Alicyclobacillus sp. SO9: one gene and its partner. The protein of the gene in region 1 interacts with the protein of each later gene in a pairwise test. Links are inferred from orthologs where the notes say so. Each region holds a gene or a part of one and is shown on either strand. Other genes may lie near its edges.

Evidence for each region. The genes of interacting proteins can lie anywhere in the genome.
Region 2: the proteins of hfq (region 1) and rho interact in binary tests that used the Escherichia coli proteins (3 or more experiments, as listed by UniProt). The link is inferred for Alicyclobacillus sp. SO9 from one-to-one orthologs.

The regions. Positions count from the first base shown.
Region 1 is NZ_CP066339.1:2,510,042-2,518,195, reverse strand. Bases 5,451-8,154 are described here. They hold hfq (RNA chaperone Hfq), read right to left. Parts: upstream 7,072-8,154; coding sequence 6,829-7,071; downstream 5,451-6,828. Other genes in these bases: GI364_RS11475 (class I SAM-dependent methyltransferase), read right to left, coding at 8,105-8,154; miaA (tRNA (adenosine(37)-N6)-dimethylallyltransferase MiaA), read right to left, coding at 7,112-8,080. Also shown: GI364_RS11570 (GTPase domain-containing protein), read right to left, coding at 1-607; GI364_RS11565 (AAA family ATPase), read right to left, coding at 604-1,584; GI364_RS11560 (DNA-binding response regulator), read left to right, coding at 1,974-2,639; GI364_RS11555 (spore germination protein), read right to left, coding at 3,666-5,201. UniProt on the Escherichia coli protein: RNA chaperone that binds small regulatory RNA (sRNAs) and mRNAs to facilitate mRNA translational regulation in response to envelope stress, environmental stress and changes in metabolite concentrations.
Region 2 is NZ_CP066339.1:5,027,616-5,030,424, forward strand. It holds rho (transcription termination factor Rho), read right to left. Parts: upstream 2,167-2,809; coding sequence 835-2,166; downstream 1-834. Other genes in the region: rpmE (50S ribosomal protein L31), read right to left, coding at 1-105; GI364_RS25215 (hypothetical protein), read left to right, coding at 461-589; glpX (class II fructose-bisphosphatase), read right to left, coding at 2,375-2,809. UniProt on the Escherichia coli protein: Facilitates transcription termination by a mechanism that involves Rho binding to the nascent RNA, activation of Rho's RNA-dependent ATPase activity, and release of the mRNA from the DNA template.

The sequences.
Region 1 (8,154 bases):
GGAAACCGGTTCCTTGCATTGCAGACACAGGAATAACGCGTTGCTTTGAGAACTTGTGAACCAGCGCGCGATAACCCTGTGACGCTTTCGGCAAATCAATCTTATTCGCCAAGATAAAGTAATTAGGTGTTTGCTGGCCATATGCAGCAATTTGTGCATCCAATGCTCCCCAAGCTGAGTGAGGTAGTTCTGAAGAAATTCTTGGTTTTCGTTCGTCAAGATGTTCACCAATTTCGGATGCATCTACCAAATGGAGAACAATACCTGCTGACAGCATCGTCTCCAACGTCTGTGCCATGGCTTCACGTACGGTTTTATCGGGATGGACACCGTCTGATAATCCCGTGGTATCTGTCAGAAGCAGTTCCCGGTTCACTTTGCCTCGAGGAACTTCCACCCTGATGGACTGCAGACATCGTGTTTTGTGAGGACTCCTGTCCGACAACACCTGCTCCGCTTCATCCATGGACATTCGCATCTGCTCCGTTCTTCCATCTGCACTTTCCACAAACCATTGAAGCTGACGTACTCCAAGATACTTGGCAAACCGAATACAAAACAACGTCTTCCCCACATTCGTCCGTCCAATTACGAGGCTGCGTCTCACAACACATCCCCCTCCCAGACAAAGTCTGCTGCCGTCAAAGTCATCAGGTCAGTTCGGCTAGGCTGCTCAACGTCAAAGATGCGAACCGCGTGCTTTCGAATCGCTCTTTCGATGGTGTTCCTGACCCAGCGCGCATTGCTGAAGTTTTTAAGCTGACTTGTTTGATGCAGGTCCTGCAAATGCTTACGCAGTTTTTGCTCGGCATCATACTGCATGTTGTATTGGTGTCGCAAGGCCATCTGTTTTGCAATTTTAAGCAGTGTGGCTACTGAATAGTTTGGGAAGGTCAGGTGGATTGGAAATCGACTTGGAAGACCTGGATTCGCCTTTAAGAAACCTTCCATTTCCCGTTCATAGCCTGCGATAATTGCGATGAATTCGTCCCTGTGGTCTTCCATGCTCTTGACCAGTGTGTCGATAGACTCTCGGCCAAAATCCTTGTCGCCGCCGCGCGCCAAGGAGTAGGCTTCGTCTATGAACAAGACTCCGCCAAGGGCCCTGTTGACGGCTTCCTTGGTCTTCTGGGCAGTGTGGCCGATGTATTCTCCAACGAGATCGGCCCGCTCCACCTCGACTAAATGGCCTTTTGTAAGTAAGCCGCACTCGCGAAACATCCTTCCCAGCAAACGAGCAACGGTGGTCTTCCCTGTGCCGGGATTCCCTTTAAAGACCATGTGCAGGACAACGGGACTCGATTTTAAATGATGGCGTTCCCGCTCCTGCTTGACATAAACCAGTGCAAATATCTCACGAACAGTTTTTTTTACCTCTTCAAGTCCGACGAGGTCCTCCAACTCTTGGAGAATAGAATAGAGCCTCGATTTACTCAATTGATGTGACGGATTGGGTTCTGCCGCCACTTCTTTTCCAGACAACATTTGCAGCGCTTCTGCCAAGGCTATGTGTCCATCCCGGTATTTACTGATAATCTCGTGGGATTGCTCAGGAGGCACAGGCGTCCCCGGCCGTTTTTGCATAATTTATCACCCCGACTTGTTTCGGTATGTTGCAACTTCGAACACACTGCAGCGATACTTTGCAAAACACGTACAGTAGCCTATGCGCTCCAAAGTGTATGGGTGATAGCCCATTTTTCGCAAAAACTCTTCTCATATGAACAACCGTTCCGGCTCACACCGCACCGTCTGCTCCCTTTCACCACACCGTTTACCTTCCGTCAGACCACCGTCAGACCACCGTCAGACCACCGTCAGACCACCGTCTGCGGCCTTTCACCGAATATCCAATTTGTGTGATTTATTCCGATGCTCATATTTCTCTACCTTCCGTCATCGACGGATCGGACTTTCTGCACTACCATTTAGCCGGAACTAACAAGTACCGCAAAGGAGGGGTATGGTGTCCCATGGGCTTTGATGAAGCGTACCGCATGTTTATAGAATCGCATCGTAAAGTGAGAAAAGGGGAACGACTTCGAAGGTTAGATGATGGGCACGGACACGCCGAACACTTATTTCTTAAGGAAGTTTGGTGGCCTGTATTTCGACAATTTGAGAACCTCCATCCAGAGTACGAGATTTACGACTATAAGGACGGTTTTAGGTACATTGATTTCGCGTACATTTTGCCGTATTTTCGAGTTGCGATTGAAATAGACGGGTTCGGGCCTCATTTCAGGAATATCTCCGCTTGGAAATTTGACGATCATTGCTTGCGCCAAAATTACCTCGTAATTGACGGATGGTACGTAATTCGGTTTACTTACAACCAAATCAAAGAACAGCCCCGACTGTGTCAACAGACTGTGCAGCAGTTCTTCGGCCGCTGGTTGAGTAACACGACATCCCTGAGTCGATTGACCACTCTTGAGCGCGAGATTGTTCGCCTAGCTTCACGCCACATCAAACCAGTTTCACCAAAAGAAATTTGCGAGGATTTAGGAATTGGATCAGCCTACGCGCACCGGTTGCTACATAACCTGATTGAAAAGAACTGGCTGGAGCCAGCTAGCGGATCGGTTCGTGTTCGCTCGTATAAACTCCACCCATCACGGAATGAGGTGAAACTCTAATTGCAGCACCCACAGCAAAAGATTGTGTGTCTGCGATCGCAAAATGCACCGTCAGGAAAAGGCAATTTGAACAAAGAGCTCCGACAGTCACGACCATGATGCGTGCATTTGGGGATTGGGACAGTCCTACACTTACAGCGACATCATAGCGATCCGCGGGGGCTGAACTCCCGCGACGTTCTACCCTGCCCAATCGCGGTGGCATCATAGCGATCCGCGGAGGCTGAACTCCCGCGACGCTCTACCCTGCCCACTTGCAGTGACATCATAGCGATCCGCAGAGGCTGAACTCCCGCGACGCTCTACCCTGCCCAATCGCGGTGGCATCATAGCGATCCGTGGGGGGGTGAACTCCCGCGACGCTCTACCCTGCCCACTTGCAGCGACACCATAGCGATCCGTGGGGGACTGAACTCCCTCGACGCTCTACCCTGCCCACTTGCAGCGACATCATAGCGATCCGTGGGGGCTGAACTCCCGCGACGCTCTACCCTGCCCAATCGCGGTGGCATCATAGCGATCCGTGGGGGGCTGAACTCCCTCGACGCTCTACCTGGCCCACTTGCAGTGACATCATAGCGATCCGTGGGGGGCTTATTTGCGATCATGTGGCGAAGCCGCTCCAAATAAGCTCGCGGCAGGAGCTTATTTGCCTTATGGAGCCGAAATAGGGCCTGATACACAGAAATAAGCGTTTCTGGCGAGCTTATTACAGCAAGATACCGGTTCAGAGCTCAAATAAGCACTTCTCGGATCTCTATATGAGCCGAGCCACATCTCTGCCACATCTCTGCCACATCTCTGCCACATCTCTGCCACATCTCTGCCACATCTCTGCCACATCTCAGGCATGAAACGGGGCTGTGCCCGCCCCAATGCGCCGCAGCAACATTGGTGACAAGAACAGCCCCGCCGAATGGACCATATTAACGCAAATGGATGCGTTTCAAAGTTCGTTCCAATCAATCCGTTCCAGCCCAATTCCGTCCGGCACAGAAAAGGCAATATCATCGCTCCATGCGAGACTTAACCACGCCGTTTTTGCATCTTTGGTCGAAGAATGCCCGGACGTCCTTGAATCAGTGATATAGGTTTACGCAATATGACATTGTCCATACCGTTTTTCCATTTAAACGGCATAAGGGGCCATAAATATGGCGTTCCAAAGGAGTCCCGGGTCACTAGAAAAATGAACCATACGAGCAGCGCAATTGGAAATCCGTAGCTCTTAATACCAATTCCGTAGCCGATTTCCGTAATGAGCAATACGAATATGCGGGACATCTGATTGGCAGTTGCTAAATTGTAGGATGCAAGTGAAAACTGTGCAATGAGAACAAGCGCCATGTAGACTAAGACTTCAGGCTGCAACAGGTGAATTTCGCTAACGAATTGACTGAATATGATGGCAGCCATAATACTGACCATAGAGGCCAAAGTAACCGGCGTGTTCATCACCGCTAGCCGCAAAATGTCCAATACCACTTCAGCCGCAATCAACTCTACCCAGAGCGGTAACGGGTCGTGCGTGCTTGCCTTGAAGAAGGCCAATTCCTTCGGAACCAAATCAGGATGAAAATTTAGAACCAAAAAGAAGCCTGGTAAAACAACTGTCAAAAACGCGGAGGCCAACAGCACCCAACGCATATACGTTCCTACCATTGGATACAAGTGATACTCCTCCGGATGCTGCAGCAACTGGAAAAACGTGATGGGTGCGATAATTACTTCTGGGCTGGTATCGACAACGATTACCACATGTCCCTCGACCAGAGCGGTTGCTGCCACATCAGGCCGCTCGGTGTAGCGTACCACAGGGTACGGATTCCATTTTACTTTTCCAATCAGTTCAGTCACGGCTTGCTCTGCCATCGCAACCGTATCCGTTTTTATGCCTTTCAAACGCCGTCTGACAGAGTCTACCATGTCCGGATTGGCTACGTCATTCAAATACATCAATGTAACATCTGTCTTAGAGCGCTGACCCACCTGCATCAGTTCTGCACGCAAACTGGGATCACGTAGACGCCGACGAATCAGTGCAGTGTTCATCAGCATGGTTTCAACAAAACCGTCTCTTGGGCCTCGAATCACCCGTTCAATCTCAGGCTGCTGTATGCTCCTCATAGGATAAATACGAGTGTCAATCAACAGCGCTGCGTCAAATCCGTCAACAAAGGTCACCATTGGACCAGATAGAATAAACCTAACCACGTCCTGCATTTTAGTGACTGGTTGGACCTGAACGAAAGCTACATTTGTGTTCAAATAGTTCATGAGGTCTTGCAGTGTGTAGGAATCATTTTCGTGCTGATCGACAAACATCCGTATACGTTTTTCCAGGTCGTCTAAAATCAGAACCATATTCATGGTTAGAAAATATCCGTTTAGCACGTAAGACATCATTTTGAAATTTGAAAAGGAAAAGGATTTAGCCATGATGTCCCAACTATGCCCGGGGCCCTGACCAATTCCAAGTTCGCCGTTCAAATACTCGATATTCTCTTCAAGGCTGGCGGAAATCGGTGGAAGCGGCTCGTTCTCGTTATCAGGTTCTGCCACGTTGCCGGGTTCCTCCTTTCTCGATCTGCCCCCTTACTGTACCCGGCAATAGACCAAAACATTCTCGCATATTCTCTACGTGAAAGACGAACATTCGGACGACCCGTCAGTCAACTCCGTCAGTCAACTCCATCTATAATCAATCGATGTCCATTCAGCCTGTACCAAGTCTGTATACATAAAAAGAGCAGGCATACGCCTGCTCCCCAATCCTATGGCGGAGTGAGAGGGATTCGAACCCTCGATACGGTTTAGCCGTATACTCGCTTAGCAGGCGAGCGCCTTCGACCGACTCGGCCATCACTCCATATATGGTGGGCGGTAACGGGCTCGAACCGCTGACCCCCTGCTTGTAAGGCAGGTGCTCTCCCAACTGAGCTAACCGCCCATATATCTGGCTCAAATTTGCACATGCCTAGATTTCAGCAAGCACTGCTTTTTCTAATACTAGTAGATGCTAGTGGTGACCCCAGGGGGACTCGAACCCCCGTTACCGCCGTGAAAGGGCGGTGTCTTAACCGCTTGACCATGGGGCCGGGTGCAATTCCCTCTGATAACCCATGGAGCTCCCAATCGGATTCGAACCGATGACCTCATCCTTACCATGGATGCGCTCTGCCGGCTGAGCTATGGGAGCGTGGCTCCCCGAGTAGGATTCGAACCTACGACCCTCCGGTTAACAGCCGGATGCTCTACCGCTGAGCTATCGAGGAATACTTGGTGGAGGTAGTCGGATTCGAACCGACGGCCCCCTGCGTGCAAGGCAGGTGCTCTCCCACTGAGCTATACCCCCAAGGCCTCGTCTCAGGACTTGTCTAGTAGTCGTGAAAAACATATGCTACGTCCTGCCATAAACAACTGACTGAGACGATATCTGGTCGGAGCAGCGGGATTCGAACCCACGACCTCCTGCTCCCAAGGCAGGCGCGCTACCAAGCTGCGCTATGCTCCGATGGCGTGCCCGGAGAGATTCGAACTCCCGACCTCTTGATTCGTAGTCAAGCGCTCTATCCAGCTGAGCTACGGGCACTTACCATACAATTACTGACTCTCGCCAAGGCGCCTGTAAAACTGGCTGGGAGGGAAGGGTTCGAACCTTCGCATGACGGAGTCAAAGTCCGTTGCCTTACCACTTGGCTACCCCCCATTGAAATATGGGGTGAGTAGTGGGAATCGAACCCACGAGTGCCGGAACCACAATCCGGTGCGTTAACCACTTCGCCATACTCACCATGGCAGGGGCGGCAGGATTCGAACCCACGACATGCGGTTTTGGAGACCGCCGTTCTACCAACTGAACTACGCCCCTTAGCGATTTCAGGAACTTGACCTGTCGCTGATGAAGGCTCCCGAAGGAACTGGTGGAGGGAGAAGGATTCGAACCTTCGAAGCTTCCGCAACGGATTTACAGTCCGCCCCATTTGGCCACTTTGGTATCCCTCCGTATGGAGCCAGCGACAGGAGTCGAACCTGCGACCTACTGATTACAAGTCAGTTGCTCTACCATCTGAGCTACGCTGGCGCCGCATCAGCGACAAGTCATAACTTATCACATTTAAATCGCTATTGTCAACGCCTGATTTCGATTAAATTTGCGTCGAAATTGCCTGTGATTTTGTCCTTCTATTTACTCCTCGGATCCTGACTCAAATGTCAGATTTACGTTCCTCATGGGATTGAATGTTGAGATGGCATGCTTATAAATCATTTGCTGTTTGCCATCACTCTCAAGCACCACCGTGAAGTTGTCAAATGCTTTGACAGTTCCGCGAATCTGAAAACCGTTTACCAGATACACAATAACAGGGACTTTGTCTTTTCGTACTTGATTTAAAAAAGTGTCTTGAATATTAATGGGTTGTTTGCTCATGAATGCATCCTCCACTCACTGCGAGACTCCTACGTTGACTCTATTCGGTCTCGGCCTTTTGAATTCCTGCCTTAAGTTTGACAGCCTCGTTGTATACCTGCGAAAAGCTATCGTTTGCTATACCTTTCACCGGATCTACATCAAGCCATTTAATTCTACCATCGCGCCCGAACCAGGACATCTGACGTTTGACAAAACGCCGGGTATTACGCTTTAGAAGTGCAACTGCTTCCTCCCGTGTGCACAGTCCGCGAAAGTATGACGCTAATTCTTTGTACCCGATTGCTTGCATAGAAATCAAGTCCCAGTTGTAATCTTGTCTCAGCAAGGACTCCACTTCATCGAACAAACCAGTCTCCAACATTTTGTCAATTCTATGCTCCACACGCGCATACAAGTCTTGCCTGTTCATTCGAAGTCCAAACTGGACTGTATCGTACCGCCCCCCTTGAATGGACCAGTCATAGCCATCTGAGAACGGCTTCCCGCCCGTTTCGAGTACCTCAAGCGCACGGATCACTCTTCGCACATCGTTGGGATGCAGCCGCTGTGCTGCCTCCTTGTCACGCTCCTCTAAAATCTTATGCAATTGCAGTTGCCCATGTTTCAGGGCGTAGTGCTCCCATTTTTGACGAATTTGAGCCGACCCGCGGGTCTTTCCAAAATCCAAATTTTCAGTTATAGAACGAATATACAAACCTGTCCCGCCGACCACAATGGGCAAACGCTGCCTTCGCAAAATTGAGGAGATGGCCTCGTCTGCCCGTTTCGTCCACTGGGCTACGGAAAAAGTGGCATCCGGTTCTGCAATATCAATCAGATAGTGTGGCACGCCCTGCATTTCATCCTCACGCAATTTACCCGTACCAATATCCATTTTCTTGTATATTTGCATTGAATCAGCAGACACTACTTCACCGCCCACAGCTTTTGCCACGGACACACCAAAATCACTCTTCCCAATTCCAGTCGGACCTACAATACAAAGTACTGGCGGCTTGTTGGCCAAGAGTTGCCTCAACCTCCTCATAAACTACCTCACATTCAGAATACCATAGGAAAACCTTGCTCTTTCTTTGTCCG
Region 2 (2,809 bases), 2.5 Mb from region 1 along the record:
GATTTCGACGCGCAGATTCTCTTTCGTTGAACCCGTTTCGAAAGTCTCTCCGCAAGCGCATGTGACCGTCGTAATATGATAATCCGGGTGGATTGCGGTTTTCATTCGTTTCACCTCGTTCTGGCAAACTTAAGACACTGCGAAACATTATAACACGTAACCGCGACTTTTGCCATCCAAAAAACAAAAATAAAATTAGAATGACACCAGCCGCTCAATTGCCCTAGAAACTGTCCTGCCAAGAAAGCGGCCCCTACCGGGAGCGAACCTCACCGAGGCACCAAACCTCACCGAGTGACCGCCTTATGGCAGCCTCATCCACCTGGCAGTACAGACCGCGTGTCATTAAACAGACACATACAATTCCCCATGCTATATGGATATATTCCGTCCAATGTTGGGATAAAGTCCTCAATCTCTTACTCTAATGGTGAACCATCAGAGAGGGGAGGTGCTGCATTTGAAAGTCAGGTGGATGCCTTTAGCGGGAACTCTGGCAGTCGTTCTCACATTTGCACTAATTCTGGTTGTATCGCCACATCGCTTGGAACAACCTGATTGGCTGGCTGCGTTTGCATTGTTTCAGTAATTCGGCTGTGAAAATGTATCCTTAATACGTTGGGCTTGTACAGCACGACAAGCAGTTCGCCGTTGCGCTTGCGACGGTGCCGCGCTGCAGTGTGTAATCAAGAGAGCAGCCGTGGGCAAAATATCAATCAGCGGCCAGTGATACCGTTTTACAGAGCTGTACGTGGATTCTTGTTGAACATCATACCTGATATGATATTTTGACCTCTGTGAAAAGCGAAGGAGTTGCACAATAATCCAAGCGCTCTATGCCTTTTTTTCTCTGGCGACGGGCGCTTCTTTCTTCTCTCGCTCCTTGTGATTCGCTTCCTTGTGACTTGTGTCCTTGTGATTTGTATCCTTGCGCAATTCCAGACTTTCCAGGAACTCCTGGTTCGTCTTATAATGCCTGAACTTGCGAATGAACATCTCGGTGAAATCCGGGTTTTCTCCCATCGATTTCCGAATGGCCCATACGCGTTCCATTTCTGACTTCTCCTGCAGCAGTTCTTCCCTGCGCGTTCCTGAACGGCGGATGTCCAGTGCCGGGAAAATACGCTTTTCTGCCAAGCGTCGCTCCAGGTGAAGCTCCATGTTGCCTGTTCCCTTGAATTCTTCGTAAATGACATCGTCCATACGCGATCCCGTTTCAATCAAAGCAGTAGCCAAAATCGTAAGACTGCCGCCCTCTTCGACATTTCGCGCGGCGCCAAAAAAGCGTTTGGGCCGGTGGAATGCAGCGGGATCGATACCACCTGACAGGGTTCGTCCACTCGGAGGAACCACCAGATTGTATGCACGTGCCAATCGCGTAATGCTGTCTAGCAAAATCACCACATCTCGCTTGTGTTCTACGAGCCTGAGTGCGCGTTCCAGTACCAACTCGGCAACTTTGATGTGATTCTCCGGAACTTCATCGAATGTCGACGCCACCACTTCGGCCTGTACAGACCGCTGCATATCCGTCACTTCTTCTGGGCGTTCGTCGACCAACAACACAAACATATGGGTGTCAGGATGATTTGCGGCTATGCTGTTCGCAATCTCCTTTAACAGCAGCGTCTTACCCGCTTTTGGCGGAGCCACTATTAACCCGCGTTGACCAAATCCAATGGGAGAAAAAAGGTCAATGATGCGTGATGCGATGTGATCCGGTGCTGTTTCGAGAATCATCCGTTGTTGAGGAAACAACGGTGTAAGAGCGGGGAAGTGAAGTCGTTCCGCAGCTTCCTGTGGACTAACTCCGTTGACGGCTTCGACATGCAACAGTCCGAAGTACCGCTCATTTTCCTTCGGCGGTCTTACCTTTCCGGAGACCAAGTCACCGGTTCGTAAGTCGAACCTTCGAATCTGCGAGGCAGCCACGTAGATATCTTCACCGCTGGGAAGGTAACCAATGGGTCTTAAGAACCCATATCCATCCTGCATAATATCCAGTACGCCTTCTGCAAACATCAGTCCGTCTTTTTCCGCTTGTGCCTTAAGAATTGCGAAGATGAGTTCTCGCTTTTTCATCGTGCCGTAGTATGGTATCTGGAACTCTTTTGCTAGTTTATAGAGTTCCGTCAACTTGAGTGGTTCTAATTCCCTTAAGTCCAATAGGCGTCCCCCACAATCTGCTATGACGCTCGCGGTTCTTCCGCCTAGTTATGTTCGCCCGGTGGGCGTAATAAAAACTGCGAGCCGTCTGCATTATATCATGTTTACCCAGCCAATTCGATTCTATGCCCAAAAAATCTAGCTTGTGCACGATTTTTTTGTACAATTCGAAACAAATTGGCTGAGCCCCATAGAAATTCTACTTGTTTTATCCCTTAATAATGGATTTTCTGTTCAAATCATGAAGTGCTTCGACAAAACGGACGGTTCCTGTCTTCGCACGCATGACAAGCGAGTGCGTTCGCGCCTTGGATTTGCCCATAAAGCGCACACCGCGCAGGAGTTCGCCTTCTGTGACACCCGTAGCGGCAAAGATTGCGTCGTCGCCTTTAACGAGATCGTCCAAACTCAGAACCTTGGTTACATCCGTAATGCCCATGTCCCTGCAGCGCGCAAGCTGGGCTTCGTCTTCGGGGAGCAAACGGCCCTGCAAATCTCCCCCTAGGCACTTGAGGGCTGCTGCAGCAAGTACACCTTCTGGTGCGCCGCCAGACCCAAACATAATATCTACGCCTGTATCCTCAAAGGCTGTATTGACGGCGGCTGCCACGTCCCCGTCAGTAATCAGTTTAATTCTCGCACC